Regions from separate parts of the Glutamicibacter sp. GQ173 genome, predicted to be linked through region 3. Evidence: riboswitches for the same ligand, from Rfam matches in the RefSeq annotation. Region 3 holds a riboswitch; each other region holds the start of a gene.
The links. Region 3 has a riboswitch for S-adenosylmethionine ahead of AC6CHO_RS08190 (hypothetical protein). Riboswitches for the same ligand answer to the same signal wherever they lie in the genome.
Positions count from the first base shown of each region.

Region 1: it holds a riboswitch for S-adenosylmethionine, as region 3 does, so the genes downstream of both, AC6CHO_RS06560 (flavin reductase family protein) here and AC6CHO_RS08190 (hypothetical protein) in region 3, are expected to answer to the same signal.
Region 2: it holds a riboswitch for S-adenosylmethionine, as region 3 does, so the genes downstream of both, AC6CHO_RS10680 (bifunctional o-acetylhomoserine/o-acetylserine sulfhydrylase) here and AC6CHO_RS08190 (hypothetical protein) in region 3, are expected to answer to the same signal.

Region 1 is NZ_JCAXDT010000003.1:118,904-123,404, reverse strand. It holds gene dnaB (replicative DNA helicase) at 1-980, opposite strand, end outside; gene AC6CHO_RS06560 (flavin reductase family protein) at 1,640-2,140, opposite strand; SAM riboswitch class IV at 2,238-2,355, opposite strand; gene AC6CHO_RS06555 (PaaI family thioesterase) at 2,756-3,172, shown strand; gene AC6CHO_RS06550 (dihydrofolate reductase family protein) at 3,218-3,808, shown strand; gene AC6CHO_RS06545 (PQQ-dependent sugar dehydrogenase) at 3,816-4,501, shown strand, end outside.
Region 2 is NZ_JCAXDT010000006.1:14,016-18,516, forward strand. It holds gene tpx (thiol peroxidase) at 1-48, shown strand, start outside; gene AC6CHO_RS10660 (phosphotransferase family protein) at 124-969, opposite strand; gene AC6CHO_RS10665 (CPBP family intramembrane glutamic endopeptidase) at 1,031-1,786, shown strand; gene AC6CHO_RS10670 (GNAT family acetyltransferase) at 1,805-2,224, shown strand; gene AC6CHO_RS10675 (VOC family protein) at 2,282-2,926, opposite strand; SAM riboswitch class IV at 3,099-3,219, shown strand; gene AC6CHO_RS10680 (bifunctional o-acetylhomoserine/o-acetylserine sulfhydrylase) at 3,310-4,501, shown strand, end outside.
Region 3 is NZ_JCAXDT010000004.1:99,995-104,495, forward strand. It holds gene AC6CHO_RS08180 (BCCT family transporter) at 1-674, shown strand, start outside; partial or broken gene acs (acetate--CoA ligase) at 748-2,727, opposite strand; gene AC6CHO_RS08190 (hypothetical protein) at 2,786-3,049, opposite strand; SAM riboswitch class I at 3,055-3,157, opposite strand; SAM riboswitch class I at 3,425-3,516, shown strand; gene AC6CHO_RS08195 (acyl-CoA dehydrogenase family protein) at 3,533-4,501, shown strand, end outside.

The sequences.
Region 1 (4,501 bases), on a different contig from region 3:
AGGATGATCATGCGCAGCTCATTGCGCTGCTTCAGGCGGCGGCACTTGGCGCGGATTTCCATCATGGACATATTCGGCGAATCGTCGATGAACAGCGGCGCTTCATTCAACCGGCCCATGGTGGTGGCAATCTTGGTCCACTGCGCGTCCTCCACCGAACCCTTGCGCAGGTCTTGGAGCTGGATGGAGGCTTCTGCCGAAAGCAGGCGCATCGCAATTTCATTGCGGCCCATTTCCAGGGAGAAGAAGACTGTGGCCATGTTGTTCTTGATGGCGGCGGACCGGGCGAAGTCCAGCGCGAAAGTCGACTTACCCACTGCAGGACGGGCCGCGATGATGATCATCTGGCCGCCCTTCAGGCCCTGGGTCAGCTCGTCGAATTCGTAGAACCCGGTGGGCACGCCGGTGATGCCGTCACCGGCGTTCGCGGCGTTTTCGATTTCGTCTACGGTGCCTTCGATGATGTCCGAGAGGCGCACGTAGTCTTCGCTGCTGCGGTTTTCCGCAACCTTGTAGACCTCGGCTTGCGCTTCGTTGACGATGGCATCGACTTCTCCATCGGGCGAGTAGCCCATCTGGACGATGCGGGTTCCGGCGTCCACCAGGCGGCGCAAGACGGCGCGCTCGCGCACGATTTCTGCATAGTAGCCGGCGTTAGCGGCGGTGGGCACCTGCTGAATGAGGTTGTGAAGGTAGGCAGCGCCACCCACGCGGGAAATTTCGCCGCGCTTGGTCAGCAAGTCGGCCACGGTCACGGCATCGGCAGGTTCGCCTCGGCCGTACAAATCGATAATGGCTTCGTAGATGGATTCGTGAGCCGGACGGTAGAAGTCGGTTCCGCGCAGCGCCTCAACGACGTCGGCGATGGCGTCCTTGGATAGCATCATGCCACCGAGCACGGACATCTCGGCTTCGACGTCCTGTGGCGGCTTGCGCCCTGCGTCGGATTCTCGTCCTTCGTAAACCGGCTCAGCACTCATTGCAGACACTTCCATCCCCTATTGACCCCAGGGGGAAAAATCTTCCTTGCCAGATGGCAACGTTCCAACCTGCTAGTTGATGCCAACAGGTCAATGGATTACGTCTGTGGATATTTCTGCCCCAAAGCCAACAGTAGGGCCGATGTTTACCCACGTAAACCCCATTATCCACAGGTCTTGTGCATAACATACCCTCAGCTGTGGACTAGCCTGTTCACTGTCTGGGGAGAACCCTGTGGATTATTGTCAAGTACCCAACAGTAATAGTTATTGACTAGGTATTTTGTATTTTCACATCTGTGGACAGGGAAATTTTTTATTGAAGGTAGCGATATGTTCCCAGTAGTTATCAACACCCAAAAACGCCCGCAATACAGGGTTTATTGCAGTTTTTACACAGTTCTGCACATCTTGCCCACAGTCGTGTGGATAACCATGTGGATATCCACAGAATCACAAAAGGCTTAGTCACCGCCCTTTATCACGGCCAACTCGGCAGGCTATGGCCAATAGTCCACATTTTCGCGAAGCGGCCGCCATCCATACCGTGGATAACTATTTGCCTCGCGTTGAACGCGTCCCTAGACGCGACAAGGCCCGGTGCAGATCACCATCAGGAAATCCGCGCCGGGCCTTCGGGAAACTACTCCTCGGAAGCTTTAGACGAGCTCAGGAACTGGGATTGAATGAAATCGGGAATCGTGGAAGATCTGCGGCGAGTGCTGTGATGCGTGATGCCCATGCACCTCCAAAAGCACAACCCAGTGGTCACCAGCTTCGACTTCGTTGTAAATCGACGTTTCCAGCCAGAGGGTGGACTCTTCAATGAACAGAGCGCCCTGTTCAGAAACCACGGTATCCACGCCGAGGAATCGATCGCCCTTCTTTGAAGCGATCTGCGTGCAGATCCCTCCATTAAGATCGCTGAGAACCGAAACACCAATGTGGCTGGCCTCGCGCAGTTTCGGCCAGGTGTTGGAGGTCTTCTGGACTGCAAACATCACCAATGCCGGCTCCAGCGAAACCCCCACAGTAAATGAGGATGCAACGATGCCGGTTTTTACGCCGTCCACTTCTGCGCACAGAGCGGCCACGCCTGAGGGATGTTGGGCGAAAACCTTGCGTAGGGTTAGCGGGTCAAGTTCACGATTCAATGACATGGCTCGATTCCTTCGGTTCTTGCCCACCGCGTCAGACCCAGCGGGAACAGCCGTTCGGGATGTTCCGAATCCGGTTGCCACTGAGGTTTCACGCCGTGCGCGGTACTTGTTCTGACACCATTTGGCGCAAAACCGAATCCTCACCTGGAGCACCCCACTACCGTTGAGAGGGTTGCCGACCAGCAAGCCAGGGCTTTTAGCTGATGCTCTTGATTCTGCTTAAAACAATATGACTCATGACGAAGCACCGTCAAACAATTCACTTCTCAAATCGCAATATTCAATAAAATATTCGACTGTGGATCAGTTTTAGGGTCATGAAACAGTCTTTTATTCACCTATTTGGCCCGTTGCGGCCACTTCAGCGGGCCATGAAGGTGTGATCTTCGTCGTAACGCATTAACTTATGGCAGGGCTAAATATCTTCCGGCATCTGCGCTTCGTGGAAAAGCGGCGCCAGGGTTCGCCATGGCGTACACCGAATGTAAAGATCCGATGCCGAGGATCTTCCCGCAAGGATTGCCGCGTACTTCAGCAGGTAAAGTGCAAATAATTGAACCGCAAGCCCCACCGCTCGAACAGGCGCACAGCGCCCCAACACTTTTGGAGTCACCCGTGAGTTCCCCAGAACAGCGAATCCCCGACAAGACCAGCCGCTTCACTGACAGCATTGGCCTGGTCTTTGATGACATCACCGCCACTTCCGTGCGAGGCCATGCCGACCTCAATGAAGAGCACCACACCCCGTGGGGCGTCGTTCATGGAGGTGTCTATGCCTCCATGATTGAAAGCGCCGGCAGCGTGGGCGCCAGCTACGCGGTCTCAGAGCGCAATCAATTTGCCGTGGGCGTTCACAATGCCACCGACTTCCTGCGTCCCTCCACCGGTGCGCGCGTGCAGGTTGCGGCCAAGGCGCTGTTCCAAGGCAAGTCCCAGCAGTTGTGGGAAGTTGTCATCAGCGATCAGGCCAGCGGAAAGGAACTCTCGCGCGGACAATTGCGCACCCAAAACGTAGATATGCCCAACGCCTGAGCGTATCCTAGGTGGCACCTAGCGGATCAGCTTCGGAGGCTTGCCATGAGTGCCACCTATACCTTTGACGTGTTCAGCAGCCTTGATGGCTTCGGCAGTGCAGGCAGCGATTGGGGTGGCTACTGGGGAAAACAGGGGCCAGAGCTGTTGGCCCACCGCCTCGGGCTCTACACTCCCCCATGCCGCATGGTTTTCGGAGCAAACACCTTCCGCTTATTTAGTCTCTTCTGGGCAGAAATCGAGATGAATCCCGAGGTTGAAGACCCGTGGGGCGTGGCTTTGCACGACAAGCCCGCCACCGTCATCTCCACCACCTTGGAAGAGCCGCTGTCTTGGCCTAATGCGGCGCTGGAGCGCGCTGATGCCTTGGAAGTCGTCGCCCGACTCAAGGAAACCTCAGATGTCCCGCTGCGCTCTCACGGTTCCCTGGCCATGAACCATTCGCTGCTGGCGGCAGGTCTAGTGGACTTCATTCAGGTGAGCATCTTCCCGGTGCTTACCGGGCATAGCGGCTCGGCTCCGGTACTCGGCGGGGTCGACGACTATGACCTGGAACTTGTCGATTCAAAGCTTTTGGACGGCCGGATCCAGGAACTGACGTATCGCCCAACGCGCCACCAGCCGGCGCACGCATAGCCGCTCGATGAAGCACATCCGGGAGGCTTGCCTGCTGCTCGGCGCAGTCTTCCTCGCCGGATGCTCCACGCCAACACCACCTCCAAGTCCAGCTGCCGAATCGCAAACCGCTCCAGAACTACTGGCCACCGGCTTGGAAGCTCCGTGGTCCATGGTCTACGTCCAGGACAGCTTGCTGGTCAGCGAACGCGATTCCGGGAAGATCCTGGAGGTTTCGGAGTCCGGACAGAGCCGCGAAGTGGCCCGGATCGAGGATCTCGCAGCGATAGGCGAAGGCGGGCTGCTGGGCCTGGCCTTCCTCGCGCCGGACCAGCTCTACGCTTTTTCCACCGCTGAATCCGGTAACCGCATTCAGCAATTCACGGTGCAAGGCAGCGCCGGAAACTTGTCATTGTCGGCTCCGCGGACCCTGCTGGATTCCTTGCCCTCGGCCAATATCCACAACGGCGGGCGGCTGGCCATCGGACCGGATGGAATGCTCTACGCGAGCGTGGGCGATGCGTCCAACCCTGGGCAAGCCCAGGACCTGCAGGCGCTGGGCGGCAAGATCCTGCGCATGGCACCCGATGGAAGCGCCCCGGAAGACAACCCCTTCGAGAATTCCCTCGTCTACAGTTATGGGCACCGCAATGTGCAGGGCCTGGCGTGGAGCGATGACGGCACCATGTATGCCAGCGAATTCGGGCAAAACAC
Region 2 (4,501 bases), on a different contig from region 3:
ATCACCACCGAGCCAGACTACGATGCAGCTATCGCAGCCCTGAGCTAAGCCGCATGAAGGCCCATCCGAGCATCGAGCTTGGATGGGCCTTTGCTGTCCCTGGCAAAATCAGGGGATCGGGCATCAGTTCCCCGCAGCTTGCGCGGCGTTCAAAATCCGCGGCCCGATCTTGCGCAGGAGCTTGTCGATTCTGGGATTATCGGTGCGCGAGAGGGTATCCGAGAGCCGCTCCAGGCTCATCAGCCCAAGCCAGATCTTCGCCCGATGCGCTTCATCGGGGCTCGGCGCAATCAAATCCACCATCTCCAACCCGTGCCATAGGCTCAAGTACGCGCTGTTCAGCGCAGGATCCCAGGCGGCGGCCAGATCCCAGTCCAGGATGCCGATCAGCTCTTCATCCACCCAGTGCATATTGTGTCCGGCCAGATCTCCGTGGACCAGCCCCGGGGGCACCTGGGCCAGCGAATCAAGCTGGGCCCACAGGCTGCTGGCTGGGCCGCGCAATTCGTCGGGCAAAGCATCAAAACACTGCCGTTGGCGCTCTTCGATCCACGGGCCGCGGAAGGCAAAAGGCGAAGCCAGATGCTCGCGTAGCGGTTCGAGGTCGACCTGCGCCAGGTCGCTGACCACTTTGGCCAAGACCTTGGGATCGCCGTAGTGCGGTTCATGGGCGCTGCCCGGGATGAAGGACATGGCTACCGAGCTCAGCCCATCCACCGTCAAGATCTGCGAGGTCGCCACCGGGACCTGGTAGCCCAGTTGATCGGCCACAAGCCCAAGCAGCTTGATGGAGCGCGGCATCTGCTCGGTGGCCTGGATGGTGCGGGCCATGCGGATCACCGAGTGCCCGTTGGCGATCACCACCTTGTGGAACTGCCCGCCCTCGTTGACTCCGGCATTTTCCCAGGACAGCTCTGGACATAGCTGGCGGGCAATGGACAGTTCTTCCATGGTGGCAGGACGGCTCACTGATGCTCCTTTAATTCGCTACCTTCAGGCTACCTCAGCCCGCGCACAGCCTGATCAGCCTATGATCGAGAACGTGAATGCCAAGATCCTGAAATTCGAGGCGGCTCTGGTGCTTGCCCTGTCCTTGGGGCAAAGCGCGATCTATTCGATCCTGAGTTTTGCCGACAAGGCCACCAGGGCCCCGCTGCGCGAGCAGACGACTTCGCTGAACAACCCGTTGAGCACCCGCGAATTTTTCGACTTCTCCTATCAGCTGCTGGACATTGTCTTTGCGCTGGTTCCGGTTCTGCTGGCCCTGTACCTGATGAAACGCAGCACCGGGCGGGGAGTGCGGGAGATCGGCTTTGACCTGCGCGCGCCGGGCAAGGATGCCTTGCTCGGCGCCGGGCTGTTTTTGGCCATGGGGCTTGGCACCCTGGGCGTCTACGCGGCAGGCCGGGCGCTGGGCATCACCACAGCGATTTCCGCGGCCAATCTGGGGGACTACTGGTGGAGTGTGCCGGTGCTGCTGCTCTCCGCGGTGCGCCATGCGGTGCTTGAAGAGGTGCTGATGCTCGGCTTCCTGTTCAGCTATGCGAAGAAGCTGAACTTAGGATTGTGGACCACCATCATCGCCTCGGCGGTGATCCGCGGCAGCTACCACCTGTACCAGGGCGCGGGGCCGATGATCGGCAATATGCTCATGGGCGTGGTCTTCGGCTGGGCCTACCACAAGTACGGGCGGGTGATGCCGCTGGTGATCGCGCACTTTATGCTCGACGCCATCGGCTTTGTCGGATATGCCCTGATCGGACCGGCGATCGGGATCGGCAGCTAGCGCGGCTAGACTGCAGGAATGAAGATTTCTCAGCTGGCTGCGCAGCAGATTCCCGAAGCCGTTGCGCTCTGGGAGGCCACCGGGCTGACCCGGCCGTGGAACGACCCCTGCGCCGATGCCCTTCGAGCCTTGGAAACCTCTACCTCGACGGTGCTGGCCATGATCGAGGAGGAAGAAGTCCTCGCCACCGTGATGGCTGGCCATGATGGGCACCGCGGCTGGCTCTACTACCTGGCCGTGGACCCGCGGTGGCAGGGCAGCGGACTGGGCGCCCAGATGGTCCAAGCCGCGAGCGCGTGGCTCGCCCAGCGCGGCGTGCCCAAGGTGCAGCTGATGGTGCGCGAGGAGAATACCGCGGTGCGCGGCTTTTATGAGCGGCTGGGATTTGAAGACCAGCACGTCGTGGTCCTGGGCCGGCGACTGGATGCCGGCGCATAAAAAGAGGCAGGCGGGGACGCCATTGTCCCCGCCTGCCGGCAGCTTGCTGCGAACCGGCTACAACACTACCGGTCCGTTCTGCGTTTCAAAGGTCACCGACAAGATGCCCGGGGTGCCATTGGGCGCCTGGTAGTCCATGGTCACCGCGCCGAGGTGCACGTTCTGGGGCTGGCCCAGCCATTCCAGGACCCGATCGCGCGAACCGGCGATCGAGATCTCGCTGATCGCCCCGGTCGGCTCCAGGGCCTTGGAAGGATGCAGGTCCTTGGCTTCCTCGTCCCACGAGATCAGGTAGGGGCACTGCGGGTCGGCGATCAGGCCCTTGATGCCGATCTGCTGCCAAGTCAGCTCGCGGCCGTCGGGGAATTTTCGGTTGCCCGGAACCGACTTGCGGCCCAGGCGGTCTTCGGCGCTGGATAGATCGTCCACCGAAACGCACCAGCCCATCCAGCCGCCGCCGAGCTCCGAACGGGCCCGCACCGCCTGGCCGAAGGGGGCCTTGTCGCTGGCCGGGTGGTTGAGCACCTCGACCACTTCGAGGTACTGGCCATGCTTGAGCGGGAAGATGACATTGCGTGTCCCGAACCTGGGATGCACGCCTCCCTTGACGAATTCCAGGCCGAGCGACTCGGAGATTCTTTGCGCGGTTGGCAGCAGCCCATCCGGGCCACAGGCATAACTAACGTGATCTAGCCTCATCATGTGCCCATCATGACAACATGTGACCGCAGTCTCTACTTAGGCGACCCTAAGGTTTTTGATGGAATCGAATTCCCTGCGGCAAAAGCGCCATGGATGTGAAATATGACCGATTGAGACCATTGTGCGGTGCCCGCATTGCAAAAATCTTCGGTTTTCGGGCACACTGGAAACAGGTCATGAGTCCCAGTAACAAGCCCCGGCTTACTGGGCGGCAACCCTCCAACCGCGGTGGGGTGCCCCGGGTGAAGACCTGGCCCCCAGGTGCACAAGGCAGCTGGGGACAAGCGCGGGTAACCCTGGAAGGCTTCGTGGCGAGGTCTTTCCTCTCGGTGTCTTCTCAGTGGTCTACCCCCAAAGTCGCATGAACTATTTTGGAGGAAACCATGAGCAGCAACTGGTCATTTGAAACCCGTCAGATCCACTCCGGGCAGACCCCGGATCCCGCCACCGGCGCGCGGGCCTTGCCGATCTTCCAGACCACTTCCTTTGTCTTCCCGACCGCGCAGAGCGCTGCCGCGCGCTTCGCGCTGCAGGAGCTGGAACCGATCTACACCCGCATCGGCAACCCGACCACCGACGCGGTGGAAACCCGGATCGCCGATCTGGAGGGCGGCGTGGGGGCCCTGCTGCTCTCCTCGGGCCAGGCAGCCACCACCTTCGCGATCCTGAACCTGGCCGAAGCCGGCGACCACCTGGTGGCCAGCCCCAGCCTCTATGGCGGAACCCAGAACCTGCTCAAGCACACGCTCAAGCGCCTGGGCATCGAGGTCACCTTTGTGGCCGACCCGGATAACCTGCAGGACTGGCGCGACGCGGTCCGCCCGAACACCAAGGCCTTCTTCGGCGAAACCATTTCCAACCCGCGCCAGGACGTGCTGGACATCGAGGAAGTCGCCAAGATCGCCCACGAAAATGGCGTGCCGCTGCTGGTGGACAACACCCTGGCCACCCCGTACCTGATTCGCCCGATCGAATTCGGCGCCGACATCGTCATCCACTCGGCCACCAAGTTCCTGGGCGGGCACGGCAATGCGATCGCCGGGGTGATCGTGGACTCGGGCAACTTCGACTTCGCCCAGGACCCGGAGCGCTTCCCGGGCTTCAACACCCCGGACGAGTCCTACAACGGCCTGGTGTTCGCCCGCGATCTGGGCGTGAACGGCATTCTCGGTGCCAACCTGGCCTACATCCTCAAGGCGCGCGTGCAGCTGCTGCGCGACCTGGGCGCCTCAGTCTCCCCATTCAATGCCTTCCTGATCGCCCAGGGGCTGGAAACCCTGTCCCTGCGCATCGAGCGCCATGGCGAAAATGCGCGCGAGGCCGCCAGCTGGCTCGAAGCCCGCGCCGAGGTGCAGAAGGTCGCCTATGCCGGCCTGGCCTCCTCGCCTTGGTTCGAGCGCGCCAAGAAGTACAGCGATCACGGCGCCGGCTCGATCATCGCCTTCGAACTGGCAGGCGGCGCGGCTGCCGGCCAGGCGTTTGTGGACGCGCTTGAGCTGCACTCCCACGTGGCCAACATCGGCGATGTCCGCTCGCTGGCTATCCACCCGGCCTCCACCACCCATGCGCAGCTTT
Region 3 (4,501 bases):
GTGGCGCTATTGGCTTGCAGGAACGCGCGGAGCGTGCAGGCAACACCGGCGAGGCGCTGGCCAAGGTGGTGGATGGGGCTCCGGATATCAACTTCGACCTGATCCTCTTCGATCTGCTTAATGCGCTTCCGCTCTCCGGCTGGATTGCCACTGTGCTGATGATCGTCACGGTCTTGCTGATCGCGATCTTCTTCGTCACCGGCGCCGACTCGGCTTCCATCGTGATGGGTGCCTTGAGCGAGCGCGGGGCCGAGGAGCCGAGCAAGAAGTCCGTGGTCTTCTGGGGTGTGGCCACCGGTGCTGTTGCCGCAGTCATGCTGTTGGCGGGTGGCGATCATCCGGCCGAGGCGCTCAACGGCCTGAAGAACATCACGATTGTCTCGGCCTTGCCGTTCGTGATCGTGATGCTGCTGTTGTGCGTCGCACTGTGGAAGGACCTGAGCCGCGATCCGCTGATCTTGCGCGGCAAGGTGGCCCGCACCGTGCTTGAGCAATCGGTGACCCAGGGCGTGGACCGGCACGAAGGCAGCCAGTTCAGCCTGATGACCACCGAGATTCCCATCATCAAGCCGGCCGGGAAGCCAGAAGATGGTGTGGTGGATTCAGCTCAGGTGATAGTTACCGAGGCTGTTGTGGAACCGTCCACGGATTCTTCCGAATCCAAGGATTCCTAGCTTTAAATAGTCGAAGCCACGTCCCGCGGGACGTGGCTTCGACTATTTAAAGCGGATTTTCTTCAGTTGCGCTTTAGCGGCGTGCCCGGCAGATTGCATTGATCTCGGGAATGCACGGTTCATTCTGCAGGCTGGTGGTGTCACCCAGCGTGGTTCCTTCAAATAGCTGCGTGAGCAAGCGGCGCATGATCTTGCCCGAACGGGTTTTGGGAACATCCGGTACCAGCAGCACATCGCGCGGCTTGGCAATCGGGCCTATCTGGGTGGCTACCGTGGAACGAAGTTCAGCTATGAATTGTGCTTGGCGCGAGGCGAGCTGCTCATCAGGGTTTTCGCCAATCAGCGACTTGTCCAGGGGCACCACGAAGGCGGTGGCCGCATGTCCGGTTTTTGCATCCGGGGTGGGGCAGACTCCGGCCTCGACGACGCCGGAGTTGGTGACCAGAGCAGACTCGATTTCAATGGTCGATAACCGGTGCCCGGAAATATTGATCACGTCATCGGTACGGCCCAGGATGAAAATATCTCCATCCTCGTCAAAACGTGCGCCATCGCCGGCGAGGAACCAGCCTTGCTGGACGTACTTCTCCCAGTAGCTGGTGTAGTAGCGTTCCGGGTTGCCCCATACCGTGCGCGCCATGGACGGGCCGGTGCGGGTGATGACAATATTGCCCTGGGTATTGGGCTCAACTCGCTGTCCCTGGGCATCAACAATGTCCACGGAAACGCCCGGCAGGGCACGGGCGGCGCAGCCTGGCTTGAAGTAGTCGTCGGTCGGCAGAGGGGAGAGGACAGTCGCCCCGGACTCGGACTGCCACCAGGTATCCACCATTGGAATGCCTGCCGGGGTATCGCGGCCAAGCTGTTCGCGCAGCCAACGCCAGGCCTCCGGGTTAACCGCTTCGCCAACGGTGCCGCCGACGTTGATGGAGGACAGGTCGTAGGATTTGGGAATGCCCTCGGGGAACCAGCCCATCAACGAGCGGACCAAGGTCGGGGCCGTGTAGTAGCTGGTGACCTTGTAGCGTTCGATGACTTCGAAGTGGCGTCCGGGATGCGGCGCGTTGGGCACGCCTTCATAAATCACCTGGGTGACGCCGTTGGATAGCGGTCCATAGATCTCATAGGTGTGGGCCGTGATCCATGCCAGGTCCGCGGTGCACCAGTGCACTTCATTCTCGCGCTGGGAGGCATCCGGGTTGGCGAAGAGCATGTTGTAGCTGGCGGCAGCCTGGGTCAGGTAGCCACCGGTGGTGTGCACCAGGCCCTTGGGCTGTCCGGTGGTTCCGGAGGTGTACATGATGAACAGCGGAGTTTCAGAGTCGAAGAACTGCGCTTCATGTTCGGTGGGCTGGGTGTCGACAACATCGTGCCACCAGACGTCGCGGCCTTCGGTCCACGGGATCTGATCGCCGGTGCGTCGAATGACCAGCACTTTTTCGATCTCATTCTCGCCGGAGACCGCTTCGTCGGCATTGTCCTTGACCGGCACCGAGGCGCCGCGGCGGAATTGGCCATCGGTGGTCACCAGCACCTTGGCCTTCGTGTCTTCCACGCGGAACTTCAACGCTTCGGCAGAGAATCCGCCGAAGACCAGCGAATGGACGGCGCCGATGCGGGCGCAGGCCAGCGTGATGACGACGGTTTCGATGAGGACCGGAAGGTAGATGACCACGCGGTCGCCCTTGACCACGCCCAAGGATTCCAAAGCGTGGGCGGCCTGGCTGATGCGTTCTTGCAGGTTCTTGTAGGTGACGGCCACCCGGTCGCCGGGTTCGCCCTCGAAATACAGTGCGACCTTGTCTCCGCGGCCGGCGGCCACATGCCGGTCGGCGCAGTTCACCGCGGCATTGAGCTTGCCACCCAGATACCAGGAGATCTGCGGTCCGCGCTTGGCTTCCGGGTCAGCTGGGAGGATCTGGCTGGTGGTATGCCAGCTGGTGTCCCAATCAAGGAGGCGTGCCGCATCGTCCCAGAATGCTTGGCGTGCTTCCTCCGAGGCAAATGCAGAGGTTGGTGCCGATTCGATGGTCATTACAGAGTATTCCTTGGTGTGTCTATGCGGGGGCTGGTTTGGTACTTGATAATTGGCGCCATTGCGCCCGGGGCTTTTATGGCGCGGCGTTCGGCGATAGCGAGCAGGGCATCGGCAAAGTTCCGGAAGAAGGCCAGCCGTCGCTTGTGCCCTGGAGGTTCTTGGCCGAGGCGAATTGCTGGTCTTTGTCCATTGCCCGTTGTGGCTGCGAGCCTGAAAGCGCGGAGCGGCTCTGTGCCATGGTGGCGAACTTGCGCGAGAAATTGACGAGTCCTGCGTCCAGTGCCATGGATGCGAGTCCCGGGGCTTGGACTTGAGGCTGCGCAAAGCACAGTGCCATGATCATCTCCATCGGTCCTGGCGGTAGCACCGGCCTATGGAATGTGTCCTCCATAGGTGGTTGCTGCGGCGTCACTGAGCCAGATCTCTCGGCCGCTCGGGATGGTTACACGTCTATTACAGGGTTTCGAAGGAATTGAATGCAAATCTTGCGTAACATGAAAAATCTTCGATAACTGCGCCACATGCGCGGGATATTTCGTTATTTATTTCATTGAATGCCGGTTTGATCGATAATGGTCGAAGATGGGCAATTCATCTTCGGCATGATGCGCCATTGGCTGTTCAACCTGCCGGTCATCCCGGAGCCGCCCAAGGTCGAAATGTGACTTCGTGGCTTGGATGCATCGGTTTATTACGGCTACAAATGAATGACGACCCATCCAGAGCGGCTGAGAGATCTGGCTCGACGACGCCGCAGCAACCACCCGAAAAGGGAGACGGTGCTACCGCCAGGACCGATGGAAAGAATTGAGGACTTTTAATGTCATTTGGCGAGTTGCCAAACACCTCCGGTTTGGACTTCAACCAGCTCAGCGATCCTTCGCAGGCTAGCGCCATGGGACTAGACGACTTCGAAGAGCAGCTGCCCACGCGGCAACTGCTCAAGGTCACCCCCGGCCCCGGCGCGGATGAGCAATACGACCGGCTGGCTGAAATCTTTCGTCCGGTCTTCGCGCAAATCGCCAGCACCGCCAAGGACCGCGACCGCAACCGCGTTCTGCCCTTCGAGCAGGTAGGCCTGCTCAACCGCGAACGTTTCGGCGCACTGCGCATCCCAGTTGCCGAGGGCGGATACGGCGCGCGCCTGGTCGATGTGTTCCGCTTGCTCATCGAGCTTTCCGAAGCCGACTCGCATGTCGGCCAGCTGTGGCGCGCGCATATCGCTTTCGTGGAAAACGTGCTGGTCCTCGACGACCAAAAGCTGCGCAGCAAGTGGACCGCCCGCATCGCCGCCGGGCAAATTGTCGGCAACGCCTACACCGAACGCGGTGGCAATGCCCTGGGCACGCTGAACACCAAGGTGAGCCAGGTTGATGGCCGCTGGCTGGTGGACGGTGAAAAGTACTACTGCACCGGCACTATTTTTGCCGACTGGACCACCGTGGCCGTGGCCCACCCGGAACTGCCCGGGCGCCAGATTGCGGTAGTCTCCACCCAGCACAGCGGCGTCAAGATCCTAGATGACTGGGATGGCTTTGGCCAGGGGCTCACCGGCACGGGAACCACGGAGTTCCACCAGGTCCCGGTGGACTCGTTCATGCCGCAGCAGAGCAACGACTCCGAAGCGGCGATCTTCCAGCTGGTGCTCATGGCCGTGCAGGCAGGTATCGCCCGGGCGGCCCTGAACGACCTGCGCATCTCGGTGCAGAACCGCACTCGCATTTTCACCACCGGCACCGGCGTTCCGGTGCACCGCGAACCACAGGTGTTGCAACTGGTCGGCGAGGTG